One region of the Streptomyces sp. NPDC059851 genome, then DNA from elsewhere that is predicted to be linked to it. Evidence: riboswitches for the same ligand, from Rfam matches in the RefSeq annotation. Region 1 holds a riboswitch; each other region holds the start of a gene.
The links. A riboswitch is a leader RNA that binds a small molecule or an ion and turns the genes downstream of it on or off. The one in region 1 is predicted to bind cyclic di-AMP.

Region 1 (4,028 bases):
TGGTCCCCCGAGGACTCCCCGCGCAGCCGGCGGCCGATCCACGGCACCAGGTACTCCCGGGCCCACTGGATGTTGTCGCGGGTCACGTCCACCGAGCCGCGCGGCTGCTGCGGGGGCCACGGCTGGTCGGGGTCGGCCGGCACCGCGAGCCCCAGCACCTGTGCGGCGCGCAGGGCGACACGGGTGTGCCCCTCGGGCGAGAGGTGCAACCGGTCGTCGTCCCAAGCGCGGCGGTCCTGTACGGACTTCAGCGACCAGAGGTCGAGGACCGGACAGTCGTACCGGTCGGCGATGGCGCGCACGTGCGCGCTGTACGTGGCGACCTTGCCGCGCAGGTGCTTGAGGACGGGCACGCCGCGGGTGTCGAAGCCGGTGGTGATCATGACCTGACCGCAGGAGGCGGTGAGGTCGGCGACGGCGGCCTCGAACCGCTCGGCAACGGCGTCCGGGTCGCTGCCGGGCCGGATGATGTCGTTGCCCCCCGCGCAGAAGGTCACCAGGTCGGGGGCGAGTTCCTTGGCCCTCGGGACCTGTTCGGACACGATCTGGTCGAGGAGCCGTCCACGCACCGCGAGGTTCGCGTAGCGGAATTCGCCCTCCGGCCGCTGGTCCGCGAGGAGAACGGCCAGCCGGTCCGCCCACCCGAGGAAGTTCTCGCCGGGCCCCGGGTCCCCCACACCCTCGGTGAAGCTGTCCCCGAGTGCCGCGTACGAGCCGATGGTCCGGTGCGTCGTTTCTGTCGTCTCTGTCATCGTCGTCGCTGCCACGGGACCATATCCTTCACCGCGGGACGTGACCTACGCCACCGTAGGAAGGGGTTGACGGACCGTGATCTGTACCACCCGGTCGGTACGGCATGACAGCGCGTGAGGCCGGGGCCCTCGGGTCCCGGCCTCACGCGGGTCCGCCGCACGCGGCGGCGGTGCGAACCGTCAGATGGTCACGCCCTTGGAGCGCAGGTAGGCGATCGGGTCGATGTCCGAACCGTACGAGGGGCCGGTGCGGACCTCGAAGTGCAGGTGCGGACCGGTGGAGTTGCCGGTGGAGCCGGACAGGCCGATGGTCTGGCCGCCGCTGACGCTCTGGCCGACCGAGACGGAGAGCTGGGAGAGGTGGGCGTACTGGGAGTACTTGCCGTCCTCGTGCCGGATGACGACCTCGTTGCCGTACGAGCCGCCCCAGCCGGCGGAGACGACGGTGCCGGCGCCGACCGCCTTGACGGTGGTGCCGGAGCTCGCGATGAAGTCGACGCCCGTGTGGTAGCCGCTGGACCACATGGCGCCGGCGGTCCGGTAGTGGGTGGAGACGCCGCCGGGTACGGGGGCGGTGAAGCCGGCCGCGGTGGCCGCGCCAGCGGCGGAGGCGGTGGTGGTGGTGTCGGCGGCGGCCGCGCTCTTCTTGGCGGGCGCGGGCGCGGGCGCAGGGGCGGCGGGCGCGGGCGCGGCGGTGCGCGGGGAACCGGTGGCCGCGGCCTTCTCCTTCTCCTTCGGCTTCGGCTTCGGCTTCGGCGCCGGGGCGGGCCGCTCGGCCGGAGCCTGGTCGGGGGCCGCCTCGCCCCGGGCGCCGAGGGCCAGCTTCAGCCCGGGGTGGATCAGGGAGGGGTTGTCGCCGACGGCGTCGCGGTTGTCGGCGTAGAGCCGCTGCCAGCCGCCGGGGACGTCGTGGTCGGCCGCGATGACGGAGAGGCAGTCGCCCGTCCGGACCGTGTAGAGGGACGGAGCGGCGCCGACGGCAGCGGTGGCCGCGGTGGCCGCGGTCTGGACGGCCGCCGGGGCCTGCGGGGCCGCGGCGGGCACCGCGGCGGGGGCCGGGGCGGGCGCCGCATGGGCGCCGGTGGCACCGATCAGCGGCAGGGCCAGGGCCGCCCCACCGGTGCCGGCGACGGCGACGACGAAACCGCGGACTGCGGCGGGGGACTTCGGGCGGCGGTGCTTACCCTTTGCCGGCATGGCGAATTCCTCTCCGGCGCCTGCGGGGTGAGCTGTCGGGTTCGGATGGGAGATGTCCGGCCGTCCGTGGACGTGCAACGCGGACGTGCACGTGAAGGGAACGGAGCACGTACGGCTTCACCCCTAGCTGCTCCGGAGTGGAACTCCGGAGCAGCGGCCTACCTGGTTCCCCCGCTCCTGCCGCGCGAGTTTGGTCGAGTGCGGTTACCGGACGGCGGCAGGATTAGGCGGTCCATCCGGATCGGTCGCGAACGTAATCGAGCGGGACGTCACGGAACAAGCCATGAATTTCCTGACGGATTCACAGGGACGGGAGTTCTTCGGAATTCCGGTCACCCTGCGTCCATTCCCCACCGCCAACGGCCTTTCCGGCCGGGCCATTCGACTCGGGCGATCAGGCACTCACGGTCACCGTATGATCTGGCTCACGGGGCTGCTCCCGATCTCGCCCCCGGCACCGGCAAGTTGGACCCAAGCGACGCAATTCGGACACTCAATAACGATGCGGAGGATTACCCGTGACCCAGTCGATATCCCCCAGATCGCCGGGAGTCCCACCCGCCGAGCCCGAACTGTCCGGTGTGCGCAACTTCCGGGACGTGGGCGGCCTGCCGACCACGGACGGGCGGAGGGTCAAGACGGGACGACTCTTCCGAAGCGGACATCTCGCACATGCCACCGAAACCGATACAGAATTCCTGATATCACTCGGACTGCGCACCGTCTTCGACTTCCGCAACGCGGCCGACCAAGCGCTGGAAGGTCCCGACGTCGAGCTGCCCGGGGTGCGCAACGTCAACATCCCGCTGTCCGACCCGGCCGCCGGCAAGGAATTCTGGACCATGGTCCGCGACGGGAACGTGGAGCAGCTCCGCGGAATCCTCGGCGACGGAAAAGCATCCGCCCGGATGGTGAACTCGTACCGGACGATGATCGTGGACCGCACCGCCGAACACGGCCGGGTCCTGCACGCCCTCGCCGAGGACGGCCTCCCGGCACTCATGCACTGCGCGGCGGGCAAGGACCGGGCCGGCCTGTCGATCGCCGTGACCCTGCTCGCACTGGGCGTGGAGCGCGAGGCCATCGTGGCGGACTACCTGGAGTCCAATGCCCCGCACCGTCGCTACCGGGTCCGTCGCGGCAGCGACGCACCCGAGGCCCGCTCCCCCGAGGTGATGGAGTTGCTCGCCCCGCTCTTCGACGCCCGCGTCGCGTACCTGACCGCGGCCTTCGACACCATCGACGAGCACTGGGGCGGTGCCGACCGCTACCTCGCCGAGGGCCTCGGCCTCACGGCCGGGACCCTCGACCGGCTGCGCGAGCGGCTGCTCGACTAGGCCGACCTCGCGGGCAGCGGGCAGCGCGGCGGGCGGGCTGTCAGCCGCCTGTGACGGCCTGCTTGACCAGGGTCCGACCGAAGTCCCACAGCAGCCCGCCGCCGGCGTGCGCCTCGTCCATGACCGCACGGAAGGCGCCGACGAACCGGTCGACGTCCGCCTCGTCCACGATCAGCGGCGGAATCAGTTTGATGACCTCCAGGCGGTCGCCGGACACCTGCGTCAGGATCCGGTGCCGCTGGAGCAGCGGCACCACCACCATCTGCGCGAACAACCCCTTGCGGGCTGCCTGGAGCGCGGCCCACCGACTGCGCAGCCGCAGCGAGGACGGCCGGCCGAACTCGATGCCGATCATGAGGCCGCGGCCCCGGACCTCGTGCAGCAGCTCGTACCGGTCGACGAGCGCCGCGAGGCGCCCGCGCAGCAGGTCGCCCATCGCCCGGGCGTTCGCGACGACCGCCTCGTCGTCCATGACGGAGAGCACCGCCAGCCCGGCAGCCATCGCCTGGGCGTTGGAGCCGAAGCTGGCGGAGTGCACCAGCACCCGGTCCATGGACGAGTAGACCTTCTTGAAGATCCAGTCCCGGCCCAGGGTGGCGCCGACCGGGACGTAGCCGCCGGACAGCGCCTTGGCCACGCACACCAGGTCCGGCTCCACACCCGGCTCGTGCTGGTACGCGTAGAAATCGCCGGTCCGTCCGAGGCCGGTCTGCACCTCGTCGGCGATCAGCAGTGCCTTGTG
Region 2 (4,028 bases), on a different contig from region 1:
ATCCCCATTCATACGCCGCTCGTGTTAATGGGAACCGCTCGCCATGTTTACGGCAGGTTGCGAAGTCCTCACCCGCAGCCGGTAGGCCCCGGCCGTTCGGTCGGCGTGGACCGCCGTCAGCGCCTTCGCCCGCTCGGCGTCCCCGCGCGCCACCGCGTCCACGATCGCGCCGTGCTCCGCCCAGCACTCCACCGGCCGGGCCGGGGCCGCCACGGTGTACATCCAGGCGACCTTGTGCCGCATCTGGGTGAGCAGCGTGATCAGCCCCGGGCTGGCGGAGGCCTGCGCCAGGGTCTCGTGGAACCAGCTCCCCAGCGCCCGCAGATCCTCGCCCTGCCCCTGTCTGGCCCGCTCCTGGCCCAGCCTGACCAGCCCGCGCAGCACTTTGAGGTGTCCCTCGGTGCGCCGGCGTGCGGCCCGCGAGGCCGCCAGCGGCTCCAGCAGCATCCGCATCTCCAGCAGGTCGGCCGCCTCCTGCTCGGTGGGCTCGGCCACACAGGCGCCCGCGTGGCGGCGGGTGGTCACGAAGCCCTCGGACTGCAGGGTCCGCAGCGCCTCGCGGACCGGGACGCGCGAGACGCCGTAGCGGCGGGCGAGCACCTCCTCGGTCAGCCTGCCGCCCGGCTCGAACACCCCGGAGACGATGTCGTCGCGGATTGCAGTGCATACCGCGTGCGCGGGAATACGCAAGACCGGACCTCCGCTTGATTCCGACTGCCGGCGAAATGCCGTGACCGTACTGGGATCGTACGGGGACTCTATTGCAACTCGCGGAATTTTCCGAGCGGGGACGGAAATCGGGGGTATTTGCGGCCAGGACGCCGAAGGCCCCGGCTCGGTGAGCCGGGGCCTTCGGGCGGAGCGGTGTGCGTGCGGACGCGTCCGGATCAGAGGTCGACGCCGTGCGAGCGCAGGTACGCGATCGGGTCGATGTCCGAGCCGTACGAGGCGCCGGTGCGGGCTTCGAAGTGCAGGTGCGGGCCGCTGGAGTTGCCGGTGGAGCCCGACAGGCCGATCTGCTGGCCGGGGGTGACCTGCTGGCCGACGGAGACGCTCAGCGAGGCGAGGTGGCCGTACTGCGTGTAGGTGCCGTCGGCGTGCTTGATGACGACGTTGTTGCCGTACGCACCGCCCCAGCCGGCCTCGACGACGGTGCCGAGGCCCACTGCGTGGACCGAGGTGCCGGAGGCGGCGTGGAAGTCGATGCCGGTGTGGCTGCCGGAGGACCACATGCCGCCGCCCGCGCGGTACTGGGTGGAGACGTAGGAGTCGTCGAGCGGGGAGACGAAGGTGTTGAGGCGCTTGCGCTCCTCCTCGCGGGCGGCGCGCTCGGCGGCCTCGCGCTCGGCCTTCGCCTTCTCCTCGGCCTTCTGCTTGGCCTCGGCGGCCCGGGCCTTCGCGTCGGCCTCGGCCTTCTCCTTGGCGGCGGTGGCTTCGGCGGCGGCCTGCTGGGCCTCGGCCTGGGCCTCGACGTCGCCGGCGAGGTCCGCGGCGGTGACGACCGCGTTCAGCCCGGTGTCCTCGGTGGAGGGAGCCTTGTCCGAAGCGGCGAACGCCGGGCCCGCGAGCGTGCCCACGACGCCGGTGGTCGCGAGGGCGGCCACGCCGGCGTAACCGGCGGTCTTGCGGCTCAGACGGCTGGAACCACGGTGCTTGCCGGTAGCGCGGCTGCCAAAGGCCATGGAGAGGCTGATCCTTTCCTTCCTTCTCGCCTACCGGGTTAGCTGACGGGTTCGGAGCAGGAAGGTCTCCTACGGGCCCCTCTGGCGAGGCGGCCCGATTCACCCCAGGGACATGTGGGTCCCCGGCTCCCCAGGCTCACGCCTGACGGGGACTCGGCGATCGCTGCCCGGTGCCGCGGGTGCGGCGCGTACCAACTGACGGACAGCAGGGCCGACGCTAGGCGGATCATCAGTCAATCACCAAATGGTCACGGCCTTTTGTTGCGCACGCCACACCCCATAAGCCGATCTACGGGCTAAACAGACATAAGGGGCTCCGGCGGACAAGCCGCCGAAGCCCCTTGAATCACCCTTCAGTTGCCACGGGCGGGAGCGACGTCAGTTGCTGACGACGGTGACCTCGCCGATCCCGAGCGCCCGCACCGGCTCCTCGATCTGCGCGGCGTCACCCACCAGCACCGTGACCAGGCGGTCCACCGGGAAGGCCTTCACGACCGCCGTGGTCGCCTCCACCGTGCCCGCCGAGGCCAGCTGCGCGTACAACTGCGCCTGGTAGTCGTCCGGAAGCTCCTGCTCCACCTGGTCCGCCAGCGTTCCGGCGACGGCCGCGGCCGTCTCGAACTTCAGCGGGGCCACACCCACCAGGTTCTGCACGGCGACGTCCCGCTCCGCATCGGTCAGGCCGCCCTCGGCGAGGGTGCGCAGCACCTTCCACAGGTCGTCCAGGGCCGGGCCGGTGTTCGGGGTGTCCACCGAGCCGCTGATGGCGAGCATCGAGGCGCCCCGGCCGTCCGCCGTGGAGCGCAGCACCTGACCGAAGGCGCGCACGCCGTAGGTGTAGCCCTTCTCCTCGCGCAGCACCTTGTCCAGGCGCGAGGTGAGGGTGCCGCCCAGGCAGTACGTGCCGAGGACCTGTGCCGCCCACACCGTGTCGTGCCGGTCCGGTCCGATCCGGCCGATGAGCAGCTGCGTCTGCACCGCTCCGGGCCGGTCCACGATGATCACGCGGCCGGTGTCGTCGGCGGTCACCGGCGGCACCTGCAGCGGCCGGCCCGCGGTGCCCGTCCAGGCGCCCAGGGTGTCCGCCAGTACGGCGTCCAGGTCGATGCCGGTCAGGTCGCCGACGACCACCGCGGTGGCGGTGGCGGGGCGCACATGGGCCTCGTAGAAGGCGCGCACGGCCACGGAGTCGATCCGGGCCACCGTCTCCGCGGTGCCCTGGCGCGGACGGGACATCCGCAGGGCGGCGGGGAAGAGCTGGCGGTAGAGCTCCTTGGCCGCGCGGCGCTGCGGGTTGGCCAGCTCGTGCGGGATCTCGTCGAGGCGGTTGCGGACCAGGCGGTCCACCTCGCTGTCGGCGAAGGCGGGCGCCCGCAGGGCCTCGGCGAGCAGGCCCAGGGCCTTCGGCAGGCGGGAGGCGGGGACCTCCAGCGAGACGCGCACGCCCGGGTGGTCGGCGTGCGCGTCGAGGGTGGCGCCGCAGCGCTCCAGCTCGGCCGCGAACTCCTCGGCGGTGTGCTTGTCCGTGCCCTCCGACAGGGCGCGCGCCATGATCGTCGCGACGCCGTCCAGGCCCTCGGGCTCGGCGTCCAACGGGGCGGCGAGATTGACCTCGACGGCCACCACCTGCTGACCCGGCCGGTGGCAGCGCAGCACGGTCAGGCCGTTGGGCAGGGAGCCGCGCTCGGGGGCCGGGAAGGCCCACGGCCGGGGCTGCCCGGCCTGGGGCCGCGGGTGGAAGGTCATCGTGACGGCTGCGGTGTCGCTCACTGCTCCGCCCCCTCGTTCTCGTTCTCGGTCGCGTCGGCGCCTTCGCCGCCTTCGGTGGCGTCGGCCGCGAGGGGCTCGTACACCAGCACCGCGCGGTTGTCGGGGCGCAGCCGGGCCGCGGCGACGGCCTGCACCTCCTCGGCGGTGATGTCGAGGAGCCTCCGGACGGCGGTCAGTGCCAGCTGCGGGTCACCGAACAGCACCGCGAAGCGGCACAGTTCGTCGGCGCGGCCGGACACCGTGCCCAGCCGGTCCAGCCACTCGCGCTCCAGCTGCGCCTGCGCCCGCTCCATCTCCTCGGCGGTCGGGCCCTCGGCGGCGAACCGCGCCAGCTCCTCGTCCACCGCCGCTTCGATGGCCGGCACCTCGACACCGCTGGAGGTCTTCACGTCCAGCCAGCCCAGGGAGGGCGCGCCGGCCAGGCGGAGCATGCCGAAGCCGGCCGCGACGGCCGTCTGGTCGCGGCGTACCAGGCGGTTGTGCAGGCGGGAGGACTCGCCGCCGCCCAGGATGGTCAGGGCCACGTCCGCGGCGTCGCACTCGCGGGTGCCGTCGTGCGGGAGCCGGTAGGCGGCC
Region 3 (4,028 bases), on a different contig from region 1:
GCCGGACACCCTGGACCTCTCCCGCGTCGACAACCAGCACCTGGGGTACGGGCACGGGATCCACTACTGCCTGGGCGCCCCGCTCGCGCGACTTGAGGGACAGACGGCGCTTGCGACTTTGCTGACGCGTCTGCCGGATCTGGAACTGGCTGTTCCGTCAACTGACCTTCGATGGCGGGGCGGTCTGATCATGCGTGGCCTGCGCACCCTTCCTGTCCGATTCACACCCCGAAACATCTGATTTCTTCCTGAGGGAAAGTCAGGTTCTTGCTCAACTTGTGACAATCGTTCGAAGGCCGCTAGGTTCTGCCGTTACCCAGCCGTTATGCGAAAGGTGCTGCACATGCGTTCCGGGAACGGCCGCCACAGACGCCCCCGCCAGGTACCCGCGATTGTCGTCACCGCCGGGGTCACCGGCTCCGCACTGGCCATGCCGCTGCTCGCGGCCACTGGTGCGAGCGCGGCAGAAGCCGCCACCTGGGACAAGGTCGCCGAGTGCGAGAGCGGCGGAACCTGGAGCGCCAACACCGGAAGCGGCGCCTACGGCGGGCTCCAGTTCACCCAGGAGGAGTGGAAGAACGCGGGCGGCGAGGAGTTCGCCGACCGGGCCGACCTGGCGAGCCGGTCCCAGCAGATCGCCGTCGCCGAGCGCGTGCTCGGCTCCCAGGGCCCCGAGGCCTGGCAGAACTGCGCGGCCCAGGCCGGCCTGACCAAGGACGCGCCCGCCGCGGACGTGGACCCCGGTGCGAAGGGCCAGTACCGGGCCGTCGGCCAGTCCCAGAGCCGCCCGGACGAGGCGGTGCCCTCGACCGGCTCCGGCAACCGGGCCACGGACTACGGCGCCCCGACCCCCGCGCCGAACTACACGCTGCCGCCCGCTCCGACCGGCCCCTCCAGCGGACTGCCCGTCATGCCCGCTCCGGACGGTACGACCACGGCCCCGACGCTGCCGCCGGTGTTCCCCGGAGACCCGACCGCGAACCCGGTCACCCCCACCCCGACCCCGCCGGGCACCCCCGGGACCCCGGGCGCCCCGGGCGCCACCCCGGGCAACCCGGACGGCTCCGCGCCCGGCACGCCGGGGGCCCCCACCCCGGGCGGCGATCCCACCGCCCCGGTCAACTCCTCCGCCCCTGCGGCGCCGGGCACGCCGGAGGCACCCGGCGCCTCCACCGACCCGGGCGCCGTCCCGAGCACCCTGGGCACCGGCAAGCACCGCGGTGCGCCCGCCGTCGAGGCGTCGCCGGCCTCGTACACCGTCAAGGAGGGCGACAGCCTGGCGACCATCGCGGACGCCAACGGCGTCACGGGGGGCTGGGGCGCGCTGTACGAGGCCAACGAGCAGGTCATCGGCGGTGACGCCAACCTGATCAAGCCCGGCCAGAATCTGGATCTAAAGAAGAAATAGGGCAGTTCGGGCGCCCGGAAGGTGCTGGATGTCCGGTTCGTTCAAATGAGACATGCGTCTCTTCCGGTCAACTGGCGTGTCCCGCCCGCAAGCTCGGGCAAACCCCGCCCCCACCTGCGCAAACACCATGAAAAGCAGCGCAAGTAGGGGCCTTCCCTCCCCGGTGTTCCTCGTTGAACATCGGGGAGGGACATGTCTACGGTCTGAACCGCTCGCCACCGCGGGCCCCTTCGACCGCATCGCCGAATCCTGCCGGCGGACGGAGGGAACACTCGTCGCGTCAAGCGCCGAAGGCAGGAGCGGGGGAACCAACGAAGGCGCCGGCAAAGGCCGTTGAAAGACGGTCACGCACCGGCTTGGGGTGAAGCCGCGCGACACACCGCGCGGCCGGGCAACTCATCTGCCCGAACCCGACAGCTCACCTCGCAGGCGTCGGTGAGGAGAACTCCATGCTGCTTTCGGGCAAGGGCAAGCACCGTCGCGCCACCGCCATCGAGCGGACCACCCGCATCGTGACGCTCGCCGGCGTCGCCGGTGTCGCCGTGGCCGCGCCCCTGATGACCGCGGGCACCGCCTCCGCCGCCACGGCCTCGGAGTGGGACCGCGTCGCCCAGTGCGAGTCCGGCGGCAACTGGTCCATCAACACCGGCAACGGCTACTACGGCGGCCTGCAGTTCTCGGCCTCCACCTGGGCCGGGTACGGCGGCAAGGCGTACGCCCCGCAGGCCCACCAGGCCTCCAAGGCGCAGCAGATAGCCATCGCGGAGAAGGTCCTCAAGGGCCAGGGCAAGGGCGCCTGGCCGCACTGCGGCAAGGGTCTGTCCAACTCCGCCTACACCGGCGGCGGTTCGACCACCACCAACAGCACCACCACCAAGTCGACCCCGAAGACCGAGACCAAGAAGACCCAGCCGAAGAAGACCGAGACCAAGAAGGAGACCCCGCGCACCGCCGGGGCCCCCACGACCCGGTCCGAGCGTTCCGAGGCCCCCGCCCCGAAGACCGGCAACGGCTCCTACGAGGTCAAGGCCGGCGACACGCTCGGCTCCATCGCCGACGCCAACAACGTCAAGGGCGGCTGGGAGAAGCTCTTCGAGCTCAACAAGGACATCGTCTCCGACGCCGACCTGATCTTCCCGGGCCAGAAGCTGAAGCTCGGCTGAACATCCCGCTAAGCCCCGCGTGCGCAACCGCGCGGACTGAAGCGAACGGTCACCGCACGTGTGAACCCCACCGCCCGGCGCGTATCCCCCCACGCGCCGGGCGGTGGCGCGTGCGCCCCCGACAGCGGTCGGAGGCAGGCCCATCGAGGTCCGTATGTCCCGGAAGCGGGGTATTCGGGCCCTTTTTCGTCCCAGGACCCGGGCGGTCGGCGGGCCGACCCCCCGGCTGCGGTTAGGCTCTAGGCGGCAGGGCCGGTCCCTCGGCCCGACACGCCACCGCACACCCAGCGTCACATCCCAGAAGGAGATGCTCGTGCCGTCCATCGACGTCGTCGTAGCCCGGGAAATCCTGGACTCCCGAGGCAACCCCACGGTCGAGGTCGAGGTGGGCCTCGACGACGGCAGCACCGGCCGTGCTGCCGTTCCGTCCGGCGCCTCCACCGGTGCCTTCGAGGCCATCGAGCTCCGCGACGGCGACCCCAACCGCTACATGGGCAAGGGCGTGGAGAAGGCCGTCCTCGCGGTCATCGAGCAGATCGGCCCGGAGCTCGTCGGCTACGACGCCACCGAGCAGCGCCTGATCGACCAGGCCATGTTCGACCTGGACGCCACCGACAACAAGGGCTCGCTCGGCGCCAACGCCATCCTCGGCGTCTCCCTCGCCGTCGCGCACGCCGCGTCCGAGGCCTCCGACCTCCCGCTGTTCCGCTACCTCGGCGGCCCGAACGCGCACCTGCTGCCCGTTCCGATGATGAACATCCTGAACGGCGGCTCGCACGCCGACTCCAACGTGGACATCCAGGAGTTCATGATCGCGCCGATCGGCGCCGAGTCCTTCTCCGAGGCCCTGCGCTGGGGCACCGAGGTCTACCACACCCTCAAGTCCGTGCTGAAGGGCAAGGGCCTGTCCACCGGCCTCGGCGACGAGGGCGGCTTCGCCCCGAACCTGGGCTCCAACCGCGAGGCCCTCGACCTCATCCTCGAAGCCATCAAGCAGGCCGGCTACACCCCCGGCAAGGACATCGCCCTCGCGCTCGACGTCGCCGCCTCCGAGTTCTACAAGGACGGCAAGTACCACTTCGAGGGCCAGGCCCGCTCCGCCGCCGAGATGACCGACTACTACGCGGAGCTCGTCTCGGCGTACCCGCTCGTCTCCATCGAGGACCCGCTGTTCGAGGACGACTGGGCCGGCTGGAAGACCATCACCGAGAAGCTCGGCGCCAAGGTCCAGCTCGTCGGCGACGACCTCTTCGTCACCAACCCCGAGCGCCTCGCCCGCGGCATCGAGGAGGGCACCGCCAACGCCCTGCTCGTCAAGGTCAACCAGATCGGCTCGCTGACCGAGACCCTCGACGCCGTCGAGCTCGCCCAGCGCAACGGCTTCAAGTGCATGATGTCGCACCGCTCCGGTGAGACCGAGGACGTCACCATCGCCGACCTCGCCGTCGCCACCAACT

Region 2: another riboswitch for cyclic di-AMP. It lies ahead of ACFV7Q_RS20770 (M23 family metallopeptidase); the one in region 1 lies ahead of ACFV7Q_RS15810 (peptidoglycan DD-metalloendopeptidase family protein).
Region 3: another riboswitch for cyclic di-AMP. It lies ahead of ACFV7Q_RS21960 (transglycosylase family protein); the one in region 1 lies ahead of ACFV7Q_RS15810 (peptidoglycan DD-metalloendopeptidase family protein).

The regions. Positions count from the first base shown of each region.
Region 1 is NZ_JBHWJJ010000037.1:59,868-63,895, reverse strand. Features, by position in the region: gene ACFV7Q_RS15815 (SGNH/GDSL hydrolase family protein) at 1-752, opposite strand, end outside; gene ACFV7Q_RS15810 (peptidoglycan DD-metalloendopeptidase family protein) at 933-1,949, opposite strand; cyclic di-AMP (ydaO/yuaA leader) riboswitch at 1,954-2,156, opposite strand; gene ACFV7Q_RS15805 (tyrosine-protein phosphatase) at 2,468-3,286, shown strand; gene ACFV7Q_RS15800 (aspartate aminotransferase family protein) at 3,327-4,028, opposite strand, start outside.
Region 2 is NZ_JBHWJJ010000058.1:39,364-43,391, reverse strand. Features, by position in the region: gene ACFV7Q_RS20775 (GntR family transcriptional regulator) at 25-690, opposite strand; gene ACFV7Q_RS20770 (M23 family metallopeptidase) at 888-1,682, opposite strand; cyclic di-AMP (ydaO/yuaA leader) riboswitch at 1,696-1,851, opposite strand; gene ACFV7Q_RS20765 (M16 family metallopeptidase) at 2,061-3,428, opposite strand; gene ACFV7Q_RS20760 (M16 family metallopeptidase) at 3,449-4,028, opposite strand, start outside.
Region 3 is NZ_JBHWJJ010000065.1:18,063-22,090, reverse strand. Features, by position in the region: gene ACFV7Q_RS21970 (cytochrome P450) at 1-241, shown strand, start outside; gene ACFV7Q_RS21965 (transglycosylase family protein) at 344-1,408, shown strand; cyclic di-AMP (ydaO/yuaA leader) riboswitch at 1,684-1,855, shown strand; gene ACFV7Q_RS21960 (transglycosylase family protein) at 1,858-2,571, shown strand; gene eno (phosphopyruvate hydratase) at 2,879-4,028, shown strand, end outside.